Regions from separate parts of the Heyndrickxia sp. NPDC080065 genome, predicted to be linked through region 1. Evidence: riboswitches for the same ligand, from Rfam matches in the RefSeq annotation. Region 1 holds a riboswitch; each other region holds the start of a gene.
The links. A riboswitch is a leader RNA that binds a small molecule or an ion and turns the genes downstream of it on or off. The one in region 1 is predicted to bind S-adenosylmethionine.

Region 1 (6,994 bases):
ATGCATCCCGCTATCATTGGGGAATTGTCGGTGCGCCTGTCAATTTTTCGAGAGGTGAATGGCAAATTTCAAGGGTCTATTCTGTTCTAAAAAGACCAGAGCCTGCCATTTTTCATGCGAAACGAAATTTAGAGATTTGTCTTGAGCATGGTATTGAAGATTTCGATTTAGCTTTTGCATTTGAGGCTTTAGCCCGTGCCCATCAAGTTGCAGGAAACAAAAATGAAGTCAACCATTATAAGGATCTCGCTCTAGAAGCAAGTAAAAACATAAAAAAAGAAGGAGATCGGAATCACTTTTTAAATGATTTAAATACAATCTAGAAATATTTGGAAGTTTCAATAAACATCCAAGGCAATGATCCAGGGAAAAGGTATTTCCTAACCAACAAATACCACTGCTCAGGATAAAACTCCATAAAAGAAAAAGACCAAACATAAAAATTTGGTCTTTTTCTTTAGCTTCATTACGGATTCGATTGTGAATCGGTTGTATTCGCCTCTTCAGTATTATCACCGTTTAAAAAGGCATCGATCGCTTGTCTATTTTTTTCCTGATCAATTTCTAATACCGCACCTGCGTAGTCTGAACGCCCTTCGGTAAAGGCACCCTTCACAGGTACTGTTAAAGTTTCAATTTTTTTCGGTTGATTTAGTAATACCTTTGTTAATAAGGCAATACTATCTGTCGTACTAATATTCGTTTGAATAAATGGTTGAATCGTTCCAACTAGCTTAGGTGCTTTTGTAATTCCATTCACACTAAGAATTTCACTTTTCAAAGCATTGATAACTTTTTGCTGACGAGCTACACGCCCAAAATCACCTTCAGCATCATGTCTGAACCTAGCATAGCCAAGCAGCTCTTTTCCATTTAACTTTTGTAATCCCGGTTCTAATGTTACACCAATATTTTTGGACATTTTTTTCTCAACATCAATTTCAATTCCATCTGGTGCAAGTGTATCAACAATTTTTTCAAATCCTTTAAAATCTACCTGAACATAGTATTGGACATCCAGACCAAAGGTTTGTTGAATCGTTTGTCGAAGCAGCTCCGGTCCACCTAAAAAGAATGCCGTATTGATTTTCCACTTTTTATAACCTGGAACATCCACAAACATATCACGCATTAACGATATTAATTTTACATCTCCACTTTTAGGATCGTATTGTGCGACCATAATTGTATCTGTATGTGATTTTGTTTCATTTTTTCGCTTATCGACCCCAAGCAATAGAAAGTTTATTCTTCCTTTTTCATCTTTTTTTCCATTAAACTCAATATTCTCTTGTTTTACCATCCCTTTACCTGCTTGTTTCTTACCTTGATAGTATTGAGAATATGCATAGCCTCCTACAGCTAAAATTAATATTAAAAAGACAAAAAGGAAGATTCTTCCTTTTCTCACTTTTCTTTTTTTCTTACTATATCTTGAATTCATAAAATCCCTCAATTTTCGATTATTTAAGTTGTAAAAACTTGTATTTACTTTTTATATTATCTTAGAAAAAGCGAAATTTGTCATCTAAAAATATGATATTTGCTAAATTTGGATGAAAAATGTCGAAGAAAGGAATATGCGGAATGAAAAGGAAACCGCAAAAAAGAGGTGGTTTTCATTTTCACCACCTCTTCCATCTATCATTCTTTAATTTTTTATTCCCGCCTCAAAATCAGCACGGACTTTTTCAAGCAAATCAGGTTCCGTTAAAATACGATATCCTGTGAACGCCAATGCTTTCGCTCCTGTTATTAATGCTTTTTCACCTAGAGGAGAACCGGCGCATTCGCGGAATTCATTTGTATGACCGATTAAATCATCTGGTCCAATTTTGATGCAAGGATGTGCTGTAGGGACGACATGACTAACATTTCCAGCATCTGAAGATCCTACTCCTTTTCCTGTTTCTGTGATAACTTTCTCTCCCAAAAGCTCTAACTCTTTACCTACTATTTCATCAAGAGAATCATTGATAACGAAATCATGTACTTCGTTTTGGAATCGTTCCACCTTCACAGTACTTCCTGTAGCAAGCGCAGCACCTTCAGCGATTTTACGCACCTTTTGTGATACTTCTTCAGCACGCTTCCACGTATTTGCACGAATAAAAAACCTAGCTGATGCGTATTCAGGAATAATATTTGGAGCATCACCACCATGAGTAATGATGCCGTGTATTCTCACATCTGTCGGTAATTGCTGGCGTAGCGCATTTATACCATTAAATAATTGAATCACTGCGTCTAAAGCATTGACCCCCTTTTCAGGTGAGCCTGATGCATGTGCGGCTCTGCCATAAAAATGAAAATCGAGAGGATCGACAGCAAGGAAAGGAGTTGTTAAGCTCGTTTTCCCAGCCGGATGAATGATAAGTGCAATATCGATACCAGCTAGTAACCCATGTTTAACGAAGCTGCCTTTTGCACTGCCATTTGGTCCTCCTTCTTCTGCAGGGGTACCAAATACCACTACTTCACCACCAGTTTCCTCTACTACCTCGGCTAAGGCAATACCTGCTGCCACACTGGTTGTACCAATAATATTATGACCACATGCATGACCTAAACCCGGTAATGCATCGTACTCCGCTAGAAGGGCAACTTTTGGACCATTTTTAGTAGAGGCCTTTCTCGCAACAAATCCAGTTTCATGACCAGCTACATTCCGGGTTACTTCGAAACCAGCATTTTCTAAGATTTCTGTTAAGGTCTTCGATGCAAAAAATTCTTGATTTCCGATTTCAGGATTTTCGTGAATCTTATGACTTGCTTCAATATAAAACTCCTTCGAATCCTCAATGCTCTTGATAATTACTTCTCTTAAGTTTTCCGTTTGCGTTGTCACCCTTGATCCTCTCCTTTTCTATTTTTATAACTATTCTTACATATTTACTTGGTTTTATTTGTTTTTAACCCTGCGAAAACAATCGATATGATTAATTAATAAAAGCTTGTAGATCTTTTATCGGTATATTTACAACGATTGATCCACCTTTTGTATCCTTTTTGATTGCATCCTCTACTTCTTTACTATGATAAATTTCTAGTATTTTCTTGTATGTTTCGTTGTCCTTTTCCTTTGTACGTGCCGCAATGATATTAATATAAGGTTTAACCGAATCGCTATTTGGATCTTCTAAGTAAATAGAATCCTTTGTAATATTGAAACCAGCTTGACCAGCTACCCCATTATTGATAACCGAAGCTGCAACATCTTTTAATACACGTGGGGTCTGCTGTGCGACAACTGGTGTAATTTTTAATTTCTTAGGATTATCTACGATTCCACTTGGATCACCAAATAGACCGAAATCATCTTTCAATTTGATTAAACCTGACGATTGTAGTAATAGTAATGCACGTGCCTGGTTAGATGGATCATTTGGGATAGCGATTTCCCCGCCATTTGGTATTTCTTCAGGCGATTTATATTTATCAGAAAAGATCCCCATTGGTGCAATTTGCGTTGTTCCAATCGGCGTAATATCCAATTTATGTTCTTTCTTAAATTGATTTAAGAACGCAATGTGTTGAAATGCATTTAAGTCAATATCTCCGTCAGCTAAAGCTTGGTTTGGAATAGTATAATCTGAAAACTCCTTTAATTTAATCGTAATTCCTTCTTTTTTCGCCTTTTCTTTAATAATATCCCACATTTGTCCGTCAGATCCTGTTACCCCGATAGTCACAACTTTGCTATCTTTTCCACCGGTTTCTTTGCCACAAGCTGCAAGAATAGAAATCAATAAAACCACAATAATACTAAATAAAAATGACTTTTTCATTCTCGTTTCCTCTTTTCCTATGATGTTTTATACTAATCTTCATAGATTATCTACGAAGGAAAATTCTCGCAAAATAGTTCCCAACAAACTGTGCAATTTGTACAAGAATAATTAATAATACAACCGTAACCACCATGACAGATGTATCAAAGCGCTGGTATCCGTAAGTCATTGCTAGATCACCAAGACCCCCTCCGCCTACTGTTCCTGCCATTGCTGAAAAGTCAATTAAACCAACTGTTATAAAGGTAATACCTAAAATTAATGGACCCATAGCTTCACGAATTAAGACGCCAAAGATGATTTGAAGCTTACTTGCTCCCATTGCCTTAGCCGCTTCAATAATCCCAGGATCAATTGATACGAGATTATTTTCTACTACCCTAGCAATTCCGAATGAAGCAGCAATGGTCATTGGAAAGATTGCAGCTCCTGTCCCAATCGTCGAACCCATCACTGCACGGGTAATCGGACTGATAGCTACTAGAAAAATAATAAAAGGAATCGGACGAATAATATTAATTAAAATATTTAATATCGTGAAAACTGGTTTATTCTCCAATATATTTCCTTTACGAGTGACAAATAAGAGTAAACCGATCACCGAACCAAGGATTGTGGCAAAAATAAGGGTAAAAATCACCATTGTCACTGTTTGTCCTGATGCCTGAACAACTCTTGGCCAAAATGTATTCCAATCAACCTGCATGATCGAAAACCTCCTTTACTTCAACATATTTCTGTAAATACCCAACAGCTTTGTTTACCTCATCATCTGCCCCCTGTAATTCGACAATTAAATTGCCAATTAATACTTCCTGAATATCACTTATATTGCCGTACAAAATATTGACATCTACCTCATAGCTTTTAGCAATAGTAGAAAGCAGAGGTTTACTCGTTTCTTCTCCTGTAAAAATCAAACGATATAGACGACTAGATTGATTCGATCGCAGCTTTTCAAATACATTAGGCGAAATTTTGTCATTTAAAACGGAGCTAATAAAATTCTGTGTCGTTTGTGTTTTTGGCTTTGTAAAAATATCAAATACAGTTCCTTCTTCAATCACTCTGCCATTCTCCATAACAGCGACACGGTCACAAATATTTCGAATAACCTGCATCTCATGAGTAATTAATAGAATGGTAACATTGTATTCTTCATTAACCTTTTTTAATAGATTTAAAATATCACCGGTTGTTTCAGGATCTAAAGCAGATGTTGCTTCGTCACAGATTAGAATATCCGGAGAAGTAGCAAGCGCTCTTGCGATGCCGACCCTTTGTTTTTGTCCACCGGATAGCTGCTCTGGATAATAATTTGCTTTGTCAGCTAGCCCGACAAATTGAAGAAGCTCTGTCACCCTGCGTTTTATTTCCTGCTTTGGAACCTTTGCTAGCTTTAACGGATAAGCAACATTTCCAAACACTGTTCGAGAATTGAATAGATTAAAGGTTTGGAAAATCATCCCGATTCTTTGCCTCATTTTTCGAAGATCCTTCTCTGATAAAGAAAGATTTACTTGATCATTTACAATCACTTTTCCCGATGTCGGCCTTTCTAGTAGATTCACGAGTCTAAGCAAAGTACTCTTTCCGGCACCACTAAAGCCGATGACTCCAAAGATTTCACCCTTTTCAATCGACAGGGAAACATCCTGCACAGCAGCTACATCTCTCCCTTTTGATTGAAAAACTTTGCTAACACCTTCAAATTTAATCATGCTGCTTGGCCCTCCTCTTTCTAAAACACAACTGTTTTCGTAAAGATTGTTGCTTTTCGTAAATAGCTCCAATTCTTAATCAAATTGACTTCGTGCTCTTTTCTTCATCCCATACTTTTTGTATAAGTGCAAAAACAACCGTAAAAATCCTACTAGATATTTACTGCGTAAAATCTCTGCCGATTTTTACTTCGCTACAAATAGCAACAAAGTATTAGAAAAGAGCTTAAAACACAAAAAACCCTTCTTCTTATCCGCACACAGATAAGAAGAAGGGTTCGTAATAACCATTCTACTTCTTATCTTTCGAATCAGATACTGTACCGATTCGCAGGAATTAGCACGGTATTTGCAAAATGCAAACCCGTTGCCGAGGCTTCAAAGGGCCAGTCCCTCCACCTCTCTGGATAAGTAATAGTCAATTTATTTAGTTTTTCGATTTAATATGTTCAATATTATTTCGAAATTAAAAATAAGTCAATACATTTTTTTATTTTTTATTTTGGCTCTTTTCGTATAAATTGTTGTTTTTAGACTATAAACTTAGTCCGTTGATTTCCGCTCCAGACACTTGCTTTCCGCGGGGAGGGATGGGAGCCTCCTCGGCGTTACCGCCTGCGGGGTCTCCCACTTCCCTCTTTTTCCCGCAGGAGTCAAGTGTCCTCCGCTACAATCAACTCAGATTGTTAATAAAATATCACTAAAAAAGCAACAACCTTTACGAAAACAGCCTTTATTTTTAACAATCTTGTATTTTTTGAAAGACCTGTAGGATATACGGTTTACTACGTATAGATAATTCTTCACCCATAGCTACAGATGATTTTATCAACATAATCATCAACATATACGTTATTTTAAAATAATTAATTTCTACCCCGATATCTTAAACTACCTAATTTTCACTATCGTCCCAATTGGTACTATTTTGGAAAGAGCAAGTACATCTTGGTTGTACATTCGGATACAACCATGTGAAACAATTTTGCCGATTGAGGCAGGATTATTTGTTCCGTGTATCCCATAATGCGGCCTTGAAAGTCCCATCCACATGACACCAAAAGGACCGCCGGGATTAGGCTGTTTGTTAATTATTCTATATGACCCTTTAGGTGTAGGTGTTAACATTTTCCCAACCCCTATCGGATAACTTCTAACAATTTTCCCATCCTTCAAAAGTGTTAATTGACGTTTAGATGTTGAAACACGAATCTCATAAGGCATAACAGGCACCTCCTGCAATATTTTATGAAAACAGAAGGTGATTGATCACTGATCATTTAGGTTCAATATAGAAATGCAATGCCTGACTTTGATAAAATAGATAGTAACCTTATACGAGGAGAATGATAATGGACCAAATAGAGACGTTAAAATTGGAATTATCTAGGTTGAAAGAAACAAACGTAAAATTATATCAAAATAACATCGAGCCTACGATTAAGAAAAAAGTTCAAGAGTTCCTTCAAACTTTTGAAGATT
Region 2 (6,994 bases), on a different contig from region 1:
GCAATTTTTGGCTGAATCATCATTAATTGAAGAATTTCATTGCGTTTTTTCTCTCCGCCTGAGAAACCTTCGTTAAGATAACGTTGAGCCATATTAGGATCCATTTCAAGCAATTCCATTTTTTTATCCATTTCACGAATAAATTTCATTAATGAAATTTCATTTCCTTCTTCGCGACGGCTATTAATAGAAGAACGTAGGAATTCGGCATTTGTTACGCCGCTAATTTCACTTGGATATTGCATTGCTAAAAATAGACCAGCACGTGCTCTTTCATCAACTTCCATTTCCAATACATCTTCACCATCAAGGGTAATGCTGCCTTTAGTTACAGTATATTTAGGATGACCCATGATTGCAGATGATAATGTAGATTTACCAGTACCATTTGGTCCCATGATTGCGTGGAATTCTCCACTCTTAATTTCTAAATTGACACCTTTTAATATCTCTTTTCCTTCGATCTCAACGTGTAGATCTTTAATGATAAGTGTAGAACCTGCCATGATTATACCTCCGTTGTATATTAAAAATTTCAGAAATTCATTCTCAATTTATTCTCATTATCAGTTTATAACAAATTAAAACTATAATCAACAAAGAAAAGCGGAGGCGACTGCTTAGCCCCGACAGGCAAATATTCCTTAACCACAGAAGTCCGCCTTTTGATTTCAGTGGTTGAGGAACATTTGACCCCGAGGGGCTAGGAGCCGCAGCTGGACATTACATAACTCTAGTTTTCATCCTCGAATTAGGTTTCCAAAAGAAAAAGCTTCGGAGTTAATTTAACCGAAGCTACATATATGTTATTCACCTTTCACAGGAACAACTGAACCTTTCCATTCTTTAAGAATAAAATCTTGAATTTCTTTTGAATGAAGAACTTCCACTAATGCCTTGATCGCCTTTTTATTTTCATCACCTTTGCGAACAGCGATTATATTCACATATGGAGAATCATCACCTTCAATCGCAATTGAATCGGTTTTAGGATTCATCCCCACATCAATCGCAAAGTTTGAATTAATTACAACCGCATCTCCTTCTCCATTATTATATGCTGTTGTTAAAAATGCTGGATCAAATTCATAATCAAACTTTAAATTCTTTGGATTTTCCACGATATCTTTAATTGTTGCCTCATCTTTATTAATGCCATCTTTTAGCTTAATGAGTCCATTTTTCTCGAATAGAGTTAATATTCTTCCGTGATCTGCCACAGAATTACTCATTAAAATTTTTGCACCTTTTGGAAGCTCATCAAGTGATTTATATTTTTTTGAATATATCCCCATTGGCTCAATATGGACTCCACCAGCATTGACAAAGTCATAACCGAAATCTTTAATTTGTTTATCTAAATAAGGAATATGTTGAAAGTAGTTCGCATCCAAATCCTTTGATTCTAAAGATTTGTTAGGTAATACATAGTCTGTGAACTTTTTAATTTCTAGATTAATTCCTTTTTCCTTTAAAAGAGGTTTTGCTTTTTCTAAAATAACAGAATGCGGTGTATTTGATGCACCAACTACTAATGTAGTTTCTTTGTTTCCGTTGTCCCCAGAAGATTTTTCATTGTCTGATTTACCACATGCCGCCAACCCTAAAACAAGAACTGCAGCAAAAAGTAAGGTTACCCATTTCTTCATCTTTTTTCCTCCTCATATTGTAGCTTATCGCTTATCAATCTTTGTTGTTATTAAATCTCCTATCATTTGAATGATAAAGACAATAATTAATATAATAATTGTTGCAATAAAAGTAACATCTTGGCGATTTCGTTGAAAACCATCTAAATAAGCCAAATTTCCAAGTCCTCCGGCACCAATTGCACCAGCCATCGCCGTATATCCAACAATTGCAATTGAAGTTACAGTTATCCCAGAAACAATGGCAGGCAATGATTCAGGTAAAAGAACTTTAAAAATAATCGTGCTTATTCTAGCCCCCATCGCTCTAGCTGCTTCGATAACACCTTTATCGACTTCCCTTAGACCTATCTCAACTAAACGAGCATAAAAAGGAGCAGCCCCGATAATTAAAGCCGGTAATGCAGCATCTGGCCCAATAATCTTTCCGACTATTACTTTCGTAAAAGGAACTAAAAGTACAATTAAGATAATAAATGGAATAGATCGGAAAATATTCACTATTGCGGAAACAACCGAATTGACCATTTTATTTTGCCAAAGTCCGCCCTTTGCAGTGAAAAATAATAATAGACCTAAAATAATTCCAAGAACAAATGTAGCGATTACCGACCAAAAAGACATATATAACGTCTCTTTCGTCGCCTCCCACATTTGATTCCAATCTACATCAGGAAAGTATTTCTCAATCATTTGCTTTGATCACCTCAAGTCCTATCTTTTGTTGTTGCAAATATTGAATTCCCTTGTTTATCTCTTCCTTTTTACCATCTAAATGAACAAATAATGTACCATATGATCCGTTTTGAGTTTGAGAGATGTTCCCTTGAATAATATTTACGCAAAAGTCAAAGTTACGTATTAGATTCGTAATAATCGGTTGTTCAGCCGAATTTCCTATAAACGTCAGCATAACCACTTGACCATTCGGATACAATTCTAGAAGCTGAGTGGCCGTTTCCTGTGTATCTTGTTGTTCGGTTAACTGCCTTACAAAACGCTGGGTTATTTGCTGCTGTGGATTCTTAAATACATCTAAGACAGAGCCCGTTTCAACGACTTTTCCACTTTCCATAACAGCAACCCTATGGCAAATTTTACGAATGACATGCATTTCATGTGTAATCAAAACAATCGTTAATCCAAGTCTTTCATTAATATCAACTAAAAGATCTAAAATTGAATCGGTTGTTTGCGGATCTAATGCCGAAGTAGCCTCATCACATAACAGTACTTTTGGGTCATTTGCTAATGCTCGTGCAATTCCTACACGTTGTTTTTGACCGCCGCTTAGTTGTGATGGATAGGATTTTTCTCTTCCCTCAAGTCCAACAAGCTTAATTAATTCATCTACTTTCTTCCGACGTTCCTGCCTAGGTACTCCAGCAATTTCAAGTGGGAAAGAAATATTTTCTTCTACAGTCCTCGACCAAAGTAAATTGAAATGCTGAAAAATCATCCCAATTTCTTGTCTAGCCCTTCTTAATTCAGAACCTTTGATTTTTGATATTTCTTTTCCTGCAACATGAATATTTCCTGAAGTAGGTATCTCTAATCCATTCAACATTCGAATAAGCGTACTTTTTCCTGCACCGGAATAACCAATGATTCCAAAGATTTCGCCTTTATTTATGTCAATATTAATATCATCAACAGCTATCACTTTTCCACTCTTTGTAGAAAAGATTTTTTTAACTTTCTGAATAGTAATCATGATGTTACACCTCACTTAAATACAAAATAAAAAGCCTTTCTGCAAAATGAACAGAAAGGCACGAATTTATAGAAACCTTCCTCTCATCTTCCAAAGTATCATTACTTTGTGTGAATTGGCACCATTTCAGTAAACTGACGGTTGCCGGGCTTCATAGGGCACATCCCTCCACCTCTCTTGATAAGAGAACCACTTTTATATTCAATTGATTAATAGATTAATTAATATGAAAATTATTTTACTACACTCGAAAATAAGTGTCAACAGCATTTTCAAGTAAAGCTTTAAGCAATTTTATAATCCCTGCATAACCAAATAATTGATTCAAGTAAAAGTGAATGACGATAGGAACCTTCAACATTTATTTCTCCATATTTACTTAATTGGTGGAGTCGGATTTCACCAGTCAAAAGAAGATTTAGTACATGAGCAGATGCACATATCCTCAAATCTCCTTTTTCATTTATACTTCCTTTAATATATTTACAGTTTTCTCTAGAAAGGATGATCGTCCATTCTTCATCCTCACATTCAAACTTGATGGTAAGTGGGTTTCTAGGTAGTAAAACTTTTAGATGCTTTCTTTCATTTATTTCAACAATAATACGTTCGAATAACTCATTCACACCAATCACCCCTAACACCCTTTTACCATAAATATTTCCGTATTTTCTCCTTTATTCCTTTAATAGTTTTTCTACATAATTTTTAATACAAAAAATAGATAGCAGTTCTTGTCTAAACAAGTCGCTATCTACCTTTGACATCTTAATGGATTACCGGCATTCATGAATGGTCGATTCAGAAAATATTCATCAAATATTTTTTAACACTTCATATAGATTGGTGACAGACTGGAATGCATAGATTTTTTCCTTGCATTCACCATGTTGAAAAATTAATAAACAAGGGACACTTTCAATTGAATATTGTGTTGCGATTTCAGGCATATAATTTAAATCAGCTTTACCAAATTCAAATTGGGGGACTATCTTTTCAACAATATCTAACATTTTACTTGCTACTTGGCATGTACCACATAATGGGGTATAGAAGTACATGGCAAGTTTTTCAGCATTTTTTGTTTTGTGTATTACTTCTTCCTTCGTCCATTCATCCATGATGATATTCCATCCTTTAAACTTAATGATATAAAAAACACCTTGGAGTATACCCAAGGTGATATTGATGTATTAGTCTTCATTAATCATTTCTTCGTATTGTTCTGCAGTCATTAACTCTTCTAATTCACCGGCATTGGAAGGTTCAACAACGATCATCCATGCTTTTTCATATGGTGATTCATTAACGAATTCAGGATTATCACCTAATTCTTCATTTACTGCTACAACTTTTCCACTAACAGGAGCATATAATTCAGAAACTGTTTTAACAGATTCAACACTTCCAAATGGTTCGTTTGCAGTTACTTCATCTCCTACTTCTGGAAGCTCAACGAATACGATATCACCTAACTCTGATTGAGCGAAATCTGTAATTCCAATACGCAGGTTGCCACCTTCATCTTTTACCCATTCATGTTCTTCAGAATAACGTAATTCACTTGGTAAACTCATTAACAAATCCCTCCAAATATTTATCAAAGGCTCTTTTCGTAATCTTATTGCTTTTGATTAAAAATCTTCATAAACCGGAGTCAAAAATTTCCCCGAACCTATGTACATAAAGATGTTCAATACTATACAAAATACGAATAATTTTATCGAAACAGCCTGATTAAGTTAATATTTACATAAAACCTTAATGATATCAAGAAAACAAACTGTGAAAACTATATCCACGTTTTCTCATACATTTCTTCATTAAATCCGACTGTTACTTTTTCATGATCAGTTAAAATTGGACGTTTAATCAGCATTCCATCTGACGCAAGCAGATCTAATAATTCGTCTTCAGAAGCGGATTTTATACGATCTTTCATTCCAAGTTCACGGTATTTTTGACCACTAGTGTTAAAAAACTTTTTTAATTCTAGGCCACTGATTTTATAAAATTCTTCTAATTCTTGACGAGTTGGAGGATTTTCTGCAATATGTACTTCCTCAAAAGCAATATCATGCTCTTCTAACCATTTTTTTGCTTTACGGCATGTCCCACATTTTGGGTACCAATAAAAGGTCATTGCCATCTTTAATCACCACCTTATTATGGGACTACTATTAAATATCGAATAGTAATATTATTCGATATTAACTTTATTTTACCTTCTCAATGCTTTGATTTCAAAGATATTATTTGATATCTTTCTACGTTTTTTATTTCCACCTTCTATCCATTTTGAGAAACTCTTGTAAATATCCATAGGTAGAAGCAGGAGACATAATCATTTGATAAAACAAAATAAATAATATAAAGCCAACTATATTTTTTCTTACCTTTAAGTTTAATGGACTAAATACGAATCTTTTTTGGTAAAGATAGAGGATCCCAAAACTGATCAATGTTAAAGGTAAAACGAGCAAGGTCATCGGACCAACAATCCAATAATGGCCGAATAAAGCTAATATTAAACCAGGTATCCAAGAAAATGTGTATGTTACATCTAAGAATGGCATTATCAAGTTAACACCTGTTAAATATTTCGTATATATTTGTGGTTGTTCCCAAGGTTTAATTGCCTGTAAACCTTCAATCATACCTCTTGCCCATCTTGAGCGCTGTCGTATAAAATGCATTAGGGAGGTGGGAACATCAGTAAAAGCAACTGCTAGTGGCTCAAAATAAACCATATTTCTTCTTTCAAGGAGCTTCCAAGTAACAACAATATCTTCACCAATTGCATCAGGCCAACCCCCTATTTCTAGAATCGTTTTTGTCTTATATAAACTAAATGCTCCTTGTGCTACCAATGTACCTTGGTACAAACCTTGAAGCCTTTTTATGGAAGCAATACCTAAGAAATAATCCCATTCCTGAATCTTTGTCCATATATTCTCACGACTATTTCGAACAAGAACAGAACCTGCTACCGCGGCAACATCATTTGGGCTGCTTTCGATTCTAGCAATAAGATTTCTCACCGCCGATTGATGGATAACGGTATCAGCATCCAAGGTAATGACGTACTTTGTCTCAACATGCTGCAGCCCATGATTTAACGCGTAAAACTTACCTGGCTTCTCCTCGTAAAGTATTTCGCCGTCTAATTGTAACTCTTCTATTGCTCTTTTGGCTTCTGGAGCCGTCTTATCCTTTGAAGCATTATCGATGATAATGACTTTTATCTTTCCTTTATGATCTTGGTTTTTAATATATTTTACGGTATTATAAATACTTTTCTCTTCATTATATGCAGCAATTAAAATGGTAACAGGGTCAATAGGAAATTCATCCTTCACCACTGGCTGCTTATCAAATAATAAACTCATAATTAAAAATGCGTTTAAATACCCTGGAATGTAGGCTATTCCAGTAATAATAATAACTGCTATTGGAAAGGTGACAATTTTGGCTAAATCGGCGATCCACGGATAAGAAATACAGATGGAAAAAACCATCCATATTAAGGCAATGAAATGACTAGCCCAAAATTTAAACTTAACTGTTAAATAATATTTCTTCTGTAGTCTATCAAGAAGATTCCAAGACTTATGCAATAGGTTTCCTCCAT
Region 3 (6,994 bases), on a different contig from region 1:
TTTAAAAAGGTATACAGGAGGAGGCAATTACATGAGTTGGCCTACACATATATTAGCAGTGAGTGGTATTGTTGAAAATAATGAAGGGGGAAATACTTTTAGTAAAAACACATAATGGTGGCTGGGTTTTTCCAGGTGGGCAAGTGGAAGTTGGGGAGAATCTAATGGATGCATTAATTAGAGAAGTAAAAGAAGAAAGTGGGATAGATACAGCTGTATCTCAATTAATTGGAGTTTATTCTAATACTGGTATACATAAATGGTATGACGGTGTAACTGATGTTCCTACAAAATTAATTTTAGATTTTGTTTGCAGGCCTGTAGGTGGAGAGCTAAGTATTTCAGAAGAAACATCAGAAAGTGAGTGGGTACCAAGGGACAAAGTTCTTGAATTAGTTACTACACCAGCTATTCAAACACGTTTTAAAGCATACTTGGACTTTAAAAATGATATAAAATATATGGAATTTGTAACTAAACCTGAGTTTGAAATAAAAATGAATAAGACGATTAATTAGGACTAGATTTTATTAATTGATTTTATTAATTGTGATTGTGTTTTTTTCGAGGGTTGTTAGCTTATTGAGATATAGGTTTTGAATTATCATGGAGGATGGTGATTGAAATGAATCATTTACATCATGAATTTTACCTTAGCGATCAAGAAAAGCTTATAATAATTAAGGGTATTAAACTAGGCCTTTCGCGCTTTTATAGGGAAAGGGTAGGAAAACCTGAAATCTTGACAGAGAAAAATTTCATCTCCCGCCAGCGTGCCTCCTATGTTTTTGACTCCATATACCATCATGCGAACCAACATCCAGAACTTAATATTATTGCTGAAGTACGAAATGCGGGCTTGTCCTATGAATATGTTTTACTAGTGTTGGAAGACAGAGATATCATAATTACATTTAGTCAAGTAAAACACCATGACGATTTACCAGAATATAGTGAATACCGAAGTGAATATACGGGGGGTAACGGCAGACTAAACCCCCAATTATCATTTTTTGAAGAAATAGCATCTAATCATGTTAAAAAATATAAACATCTTATTGTTACATTCAATGGAGCAAACGGGCCAAATCCGGATTTTATTTGGATAGGTGCCACAACACGTGAACAAAACGCTTGGATATACCATCAAGACTTAACAGAGGGGCTGCAGTTGATTGCCCAGTAACGTTTTTTATCACGACCAAAATATAGATTAGAGTAATAAGAACTTTTTCCGTGTTAAAGATAAATGTTTATAATGTTCAAAAATATGCTAGTCATATATTTTGAGAAAATGGTTATTTCTAACTAAGATAATTTTTAATTTTTTAAATTTATAATTGACTTTCAACTTAGACATATGTAAAGTTGTAAATAATTAAATATGAGTAATTTTCTTATCCAGAGAGGTGGAGGGACTGGCCCATTGATACCTCAGCAACAGGCTTTTAAGTACTGTGCTAATTCCAGAAGCGTATAGCTTGAAGATAAGAGGAGTATTAATTGTAAATCTAAAACCTCTTCTTATTTTCAAGAAGAGGTTTTTATTATTTAAATTAGGAGGAATTTATTATGGCAAGTGAATTAATCAAAGCTATTAATCTATTGAAAGAAAAACATTGGGTTGATTTAACCCATACTTTTGGACCTGATTCTCCGCACTTTTCTGCTTTTGATTCAGCTGATTTTAAAACATTATTTGATCATAATGATGGATTTCTTGCACAAAGTTTTACATTTGCGGGGCAGTATGGAACACATCTGGATGCACCGATACATTTTGTCCGCAATAAGAGATATTTGGATGAATTAGAGTTAAAGGAATTAATTTTGCCTCTTGTTGTAATTGATAAATCGAAGGAAGCCGCAGAAAACCATGATTTCACCTTAACCGTGGACGATATTTTGAAATTTGAAGAAGATCATGGAAAAATCGAGGAAGGGTCATTTGTCGCTCTTCGAACTGATTGGAGTAAACGATGGCCTAATCTAGAAGAATTTAATAACAAAGATGAAGATGGGAATAATCATGCACCAGGTTGGTCAGTTGATTCATTGAAATTTTTATTTGAGGAAAGAAAAATTAAAGCGGTCGGTCATGAAACCTTTGATACTGATTCAAGTATTGACTTTCAAAAAAATGGAGCACTGTTAGCAGAATACTATGTACTTGAGCAGGATACATATCAAGTTGAGCTTTTAACAAATTTGGATCAGCTTCCGGCAAAAGGAGCGGTCATATTTAACATTGTTCCAAAACCAGAAAAGGCATCTGGCTTTCCAGTAAGATCATTCGCTATTCTACCTTAAATTTACAAGAAGAACCTAAAGAATATATGTTCCTGAGAAAAATTTGATAAGGACCAAAGAAATTATTAGAAAAAAGAGCTTCCAAATTGCCAAAAAGGCTTTTAGGAAGCTCCTTTTAATTTATTTTAGTCTGTTGTTTTGTTCATTTCTCTTATAAAGGAAGCAACATGAGGAAAAAAATTGAGAATATTTTTAGGTTCTTTTATTCTATCAATAAATTTATTGGTGAATGTTAGGAGCGGTATAGAAACATGCAGCAGCAAGTCACTTAAACGGTTCAATCTTATTTGAAAAAGGAATTATCATTAATTTATAGAATATACCAACTAAAGAAGGATATAAGGAGAGATCAAGATGTCTTTGTTAGTTGGAATGTTTTTTGTGTTAATGGTAAGTTTGGTGATTTTTGGGATTTTGAGGAAAAGTAATATAGCAGGGGTAAAATTTATGTTGCTCGGTTTAAACTTAATTTTAGTTGGAGGAATCATTGTTGTAGATGATAGTTTAAACTTAGGAGAGTTTGCTTACATAATCATATTAATTGGTTTGAGTCTATCATTTGTAGGTTTTGGAAAAAGAAATTAACGGTTATTTTATGGGGCTGGTTTCTTGAAGATGGAGAAAAGAGTATTTAGAGAAAAAAATCAGGAGGGAATAATAAGAATGAGTAGTCTTAATCCAAAACATATAATTGCAGTTTCTGCTTATGTTACCAATGAGAATGGGGAAGCTTTATTAGTTAAAACACATTGGCGTTCTGATACGTGGGAACCACCTGGAGGACAAGTGGAAGAAGGGGAACCATTAGATAAAGCTGTGTGTAGGGAAGTATTAGAGGAGACTGGAATTGTTATCTCACCTATTGGAATTACAGGTGTTTATTACAACGCAACGAAGCACATATTATCTATAGTATTTAAAGCAAAGTATGTTGATGGGGAAATAAAGATTCAAGCAGAAGAGATAAAAGAGGCAAAATTTGTAAAGTTAAATGAAGATAATATTGATAATTACATAACTCGTCCACATATGAACTCTCGGACTATTGATTCTATAAGAGCAACAAGTTTTATTCCATATGAAACTTGGGATGTAGATCCTTATAACCTTTTAGGAAGATTAGAGGATAAATAATAAGAAGTTACTAAACTCATTCAACATAATTTTATTTGTAACTGGGCTGGGTAGGCTGAAGGGGATTTTAAATAAATCAATGAATAAATAAACTAAATGAAATATTTTTTGATGCTGTTGGTGTACTTTTGAAACTTTCTAATAGGAAGTAACATATCTATTAAGTGGTAACTGTATCCCAGTTACCACCTATTTATAAAATTATTATAAGTTTTTAACGTACAGTTCTTTGTATCGTAGCAAATTAAAATAATCATTTTTTTAGTGATGAATTTATTGTAAACAAATAGGTAATACGCTTTTTATTAATGAAAAAGGTTACTTTAACAATTGTGGAACAAAGGGAGGGAATATTTTGGAGATATCTAGTGGTAATTTATTATTGTCAAAGATATCAATTCATGATATGGATTTTATTTGCAAGATTGAATGTGATGAAAAATTATGGTATTTTGAGGAATCTGTACAGACTGATGTAAATGTAGTCCGTAACAAGTATATTAGTAAAATCGAAGAAAGCGGAAAACCAAGAAGTTATGATTTTGTAGTATCTATAGAAGCTGATAGAAGTATACTACCAATTGGTTTAGCGCAAATATGGAGCTATAGTGATTATAGGAAAAGCTGGGAAATTGGTTTTGTAATACTTCCTGAATATAGAGGTGAAGGTCATGGAAGTGATGCGGCTAAACTATTATTAAAATTTGCTTTTGAAAAGTTAGAAGCACATAAAGTGGTTGGAATGTGCAATTCAAAAAACATACGCTCTGCAGCCCTGATGTAACGTATTGGTATGAACAGGGAAGGGGTTTTTAAAGAAGAGCTATTTTGGCAAAATAAATGGATAGACCAATACTTTTACGCTATTTTGGAAAAAGATTTTTTTGGTGAAAATTAAACTAAGTATATAAGGTCCATCAGTTAAATCATTCAATGTGACTTTGCTTTGAGCAGCTAAAGGATGATCTGCGGGTAATACGACAAGCAAGGGTAGGACTAATTTATGACACAAAAACAAGCAAACTTTTTATTAGCCACTGTTTCTATGGGGTGGGGTATATCTTATCTATTTATGAAAATCTGTGTGGATACGATTTCTCCATTAACAATCATTGGATTACGATTTGGAATTGCATTTATCGTGATGATAGTGATATTTTACAAAAAAATTATTCATGTAGATGTTAAATTATTGAAATACAGTGCTATTGTTGGAGCACTGCTATGCACTATTTTCTTTGCTCTTTTGCATGGTGTTAAAAATACAAATGCTTCATCGGCTGGTTTTTTGACTAGTACCACTGTGATTTTAGTGCCGATTTTACAGACATTCATCACAAGAAAATGGCCTAGTAAAAAAATTATATTAGGAGTTACGATTGTTTCGTTTGGTCTAGCTCTGCTTACTATTGAGGATGATTTTACTTTTGCGTTTGGATCTATATATTGTTTGATAGCAGCCTTCCTTTATGCGATCCACATTTTAGTAACAAACTATTTTATCCGAGAGGTTGATAGCTTACAACTGGGAATATTTCAACTCGGATTTGCTGCTTTATTTGCAACGATAGGATCAGTTATTTATGAAACATCTGTATTACCCCAAAATGGGATTCAATGGTTTGCCATACTTGGATTAGCACTCATCTGCTCTGCATACGGCTTTGTTATGCAGCCAATTGCTCAAAAGTACACTACACCTGAAAGCACTGGTTTTCTTTTTTCACTTGAACCGATTTTTTCAGCCATATTCGCATACATCTTCCTACATGAAAATATGGGGGTGAAGGGATATTTTGGTGCTTTAATTATTTTAACTGGTGTCTTTATAGCAAACTCTACATCTAAAAAAAGACTAGAAGTTAGTAGAGATAGAGGTGGTTGGCTTTAAATCAGAAGTATATATATAAAATATACTATGGAGATGTAAATAGGAATGTAAATATCAAATACGCATATCCAGAACCTAAGTTATTCAACGGATCTATACTAAACTTTGCTATTACAAAATCAACAACTCTTGGTCAGCAAGTCAAATTTTAGATTTATATTTTATGAATTTTGTAGCAATGGCAGATTGTGTTGAACCTAGATAATTCAGAATTAAGATTATTTTTAAATACCAAATATAGAAAGCAAAAAGTATTTCTATAAGTAAATATTTATGATATTCAACTATTAGGGCATTTCTTCGACAATGGAGTAACGCCTTTTTCTTTTTCTACAAAGGCTGTTTTCTAAAAAATTTTTGCTATTAGTAAAAATTTTAAATAGGTAATATATAATGTAAAAAGGTTTTGACATTTGTGAAGCTAATGATACAAAATAAATGTCAAATTCTTTTTACATTTTTTAATGGGGAGGAGATAGAAATATGAATTGGATGGTTGTATTGTTTTTTGCTGTTTTAGCAATTTGTGTCCTGCTAATTGTAATTACTCTTGCATCATTACCCAAATTGGGGGATGAAAGAAGAAATTTCATTAAACTTAAAGCCCAGTCATACGCATTTACAATTGTAATCGGTTTAGTGTTAATTGAATTTATCAAATCTGTTTATTTAACTTTTTGGTCAGATGGTTCTTATAAGGGTATGAATCCATTTACCTTTCTTGTAGCCATTTCGGTTGTATATTTAATCTCACTACTGTATAACAAGAAGAAATATAGTGGTTAAATGAAGAATCATATTAGAGAATTGAGAAAATCGGCAAAGATATCCCAGGAAGAGCTTGCTAAACTTTGTAATGTAACAAGACAAACAATAAATGCGATTGAAAATGATAAATATGACCCTACTTTACAGTTAGCTTTTAACATAGCATCTGTACTGGACACCACAGTAGATGAACTTTTCATAAACAATGCTATTAGAAAATGATAAAAATTGACCTCAAATCGGGGTCCTTTTTATGTACTCCAGGGTGTTGGTTACCTATGTAAATATCTACATTACTGATATGGAGATGCATCTTTCATATATTCCACACTATTATCCGATTCATGGTCTTTAAATAACACATATACAATATGATGTTTTCAACACGATAATTCGAATACCCCAAATTTTATTCAACTGACCGTTGTACTAATCCAAGAAGGATTAATACACTTTTTTATAGAAGTTACTTCTAGAGGTAACATTAGATTAGTGTGAAAAGTAAGTTTTAATAATAGAAATAGTTAATTATTTGCATTACGGAGGGGATTAAATGTCAGAAGCAAAATTACAGAATAAGACAATTAAAGAACTTGATGAATTAAAGTTAGTAGGTTTTCGGGTTTTGTGTTCAGGTGACCAGTATATATTCAAAATACCTGAAGCGTCTTTACTGTTGAGTGAACGAGTTAATGAAATTAAACATTTAGTTAACCCGTTAAAACAATTTGGAGCGTTTGTTGTAGAAAATGAATCTGATGATGAAGATGGTTATTGGGTTTGTGTTGAAGTGAAAGAGTACGAAGATATCCCAATTGATATGGTAACTTTAACAGTGCCACCTCAAAGATATGCAGTTATAAGACATCAGGGTCCTAATTATAAAATAAT

Region 2: another riboswitch for S-adenosylmethionine. It lies ahead of ACQKP0_RS18680 (methionine ABC transporter ATP-binding protein); the one in region 1 lies ahead of ACQKP0_RS02945 (methionine ABC transporter ATP-binding protein).
Region 3: another riboswitch for S-adenosylmethionine. It lies ahead of ACQKP0_RS14210 (cyclase family protein); the one in region 1 lies ahead of ACQKP0_RS02945 (methionine ABC transporter ATP-binding protein).

Annotation. Positions count from the first base shown of each region.
Region 1 covers NZ_JBNNWS010000002.1:158,047-165,040, forward strand. Annotated here, with positions in the region: gene ACQKP0_RS02920 (hypothetical protein) at 1-323, shown strand, start outside; gene ACQKP0_RS02925 (LCP family protein) at 467-1,444, opposite strand; gene ACQKP0_RS02930 (M20 family metallopeptidase) at 1,652-2,848, opposite strand; gene ACQKP0_RS02935 (MetQ/NlpA family ABC transporter substrate-binding protein) at 2,940-3,788, opposite strand; gene ACQKP0_RS02940 (methionine ABC transporter permease) at 3,835-4,497, opposite strand; gene ACQKP0_RS02945 (methionine ABC transporter ATP-binding protein) at 4,487-5,512, opposite strand; SAM riboswitch class I at 5,809-5,926, opposite strand; gene ACQKP0_RS02950 (L,D-transpeptidase) at 6,404-6,736, opposite strand; gene ACQKP0_RS02955 (hypothetical protein) at 6,865-6,994, shown strand, end outside.
Region 2 covers NZ_JBNNWS010000016.1:4,953-11,946, forward strand. Annotated here, with positions in the region: gene sufC (Fe-S cluster assembly ATPase SufC) at 1-506, opposite strand, end outside; gene ACQKP0_RS18670 (MetQ/NlpA family ABC transporter substrate-binding protein) at 807-1,649, opposite strand; gene ACQKP0_RS18675 (methionine ABC transporter permease) at 1,674-2,342, opposite strand; gene ACQKP0_RS18680 (methionine ABC transporter ATP-binding protein) at 2,335-3,363, opposite strand; SAM riboswitch class I at 3,444-3,550, opposite strand; gene ACQKP0_RS18685 (SCP2 sterol-binding domain-containing protein) at 3,648-3,989, opposite strand; gene ACQKP0_RS18690 (thioredoxin family protein) at 4,179-4,484, opposite strand; gene gcvH (glycine cleavage system protein GcvH) at 4,557-4,940, opposite strand; gene ACQKP0_RS18700 (arsenate reductase family protein) at 5,156-5,512, opposite strand; gene ACQKP0_RS18705 (glycosyltransferase family 2 protein) at 5,640-6,980, opposite strand.
Region 3 covers NZ_JBNNWS010000010.1:201,029-208,022, forward strand. Annotated here, with positions in the region: gene ACQKP0_RS14200 (NUDIX hydrolase) at 81-518, shown strand; gene ACQKP0_RS14205 (hypothetical protein) at 626-1,186, shown strand; SAM riboswitch class I at 1,395-1,494, shown strand; gene ACQKP0_RS14210 (cyclase family protein) at 1,573-2,310, shown strand; gene ACQKP0_RS14215 (hypothetical protein) at 2,665-2,895, shown strand; gene ACQKP0_RS14220 (NUDIX hydrolase) at 2,974-3,444, shown strand; gene ACQKP0_RS14225 (GNAT family N-acetyltransferase) at 3,800-4,228, shown strand; gene ACQKP0_RS14230 (DMT family transporter) at 4,448-5,335, shown strand; gene ACQKP0_RS14235 (hypothetical protein) at 5,819-6,121, shown strand; gene ACQKP0_RS14240 (helix-turn-helix transcriptional regulator) at 6,122-6,325, shown strand; gene ACQKP0_RS14245 (GyrI-like domain-containing protein) at 6,657-6,994, shown strand, end outside.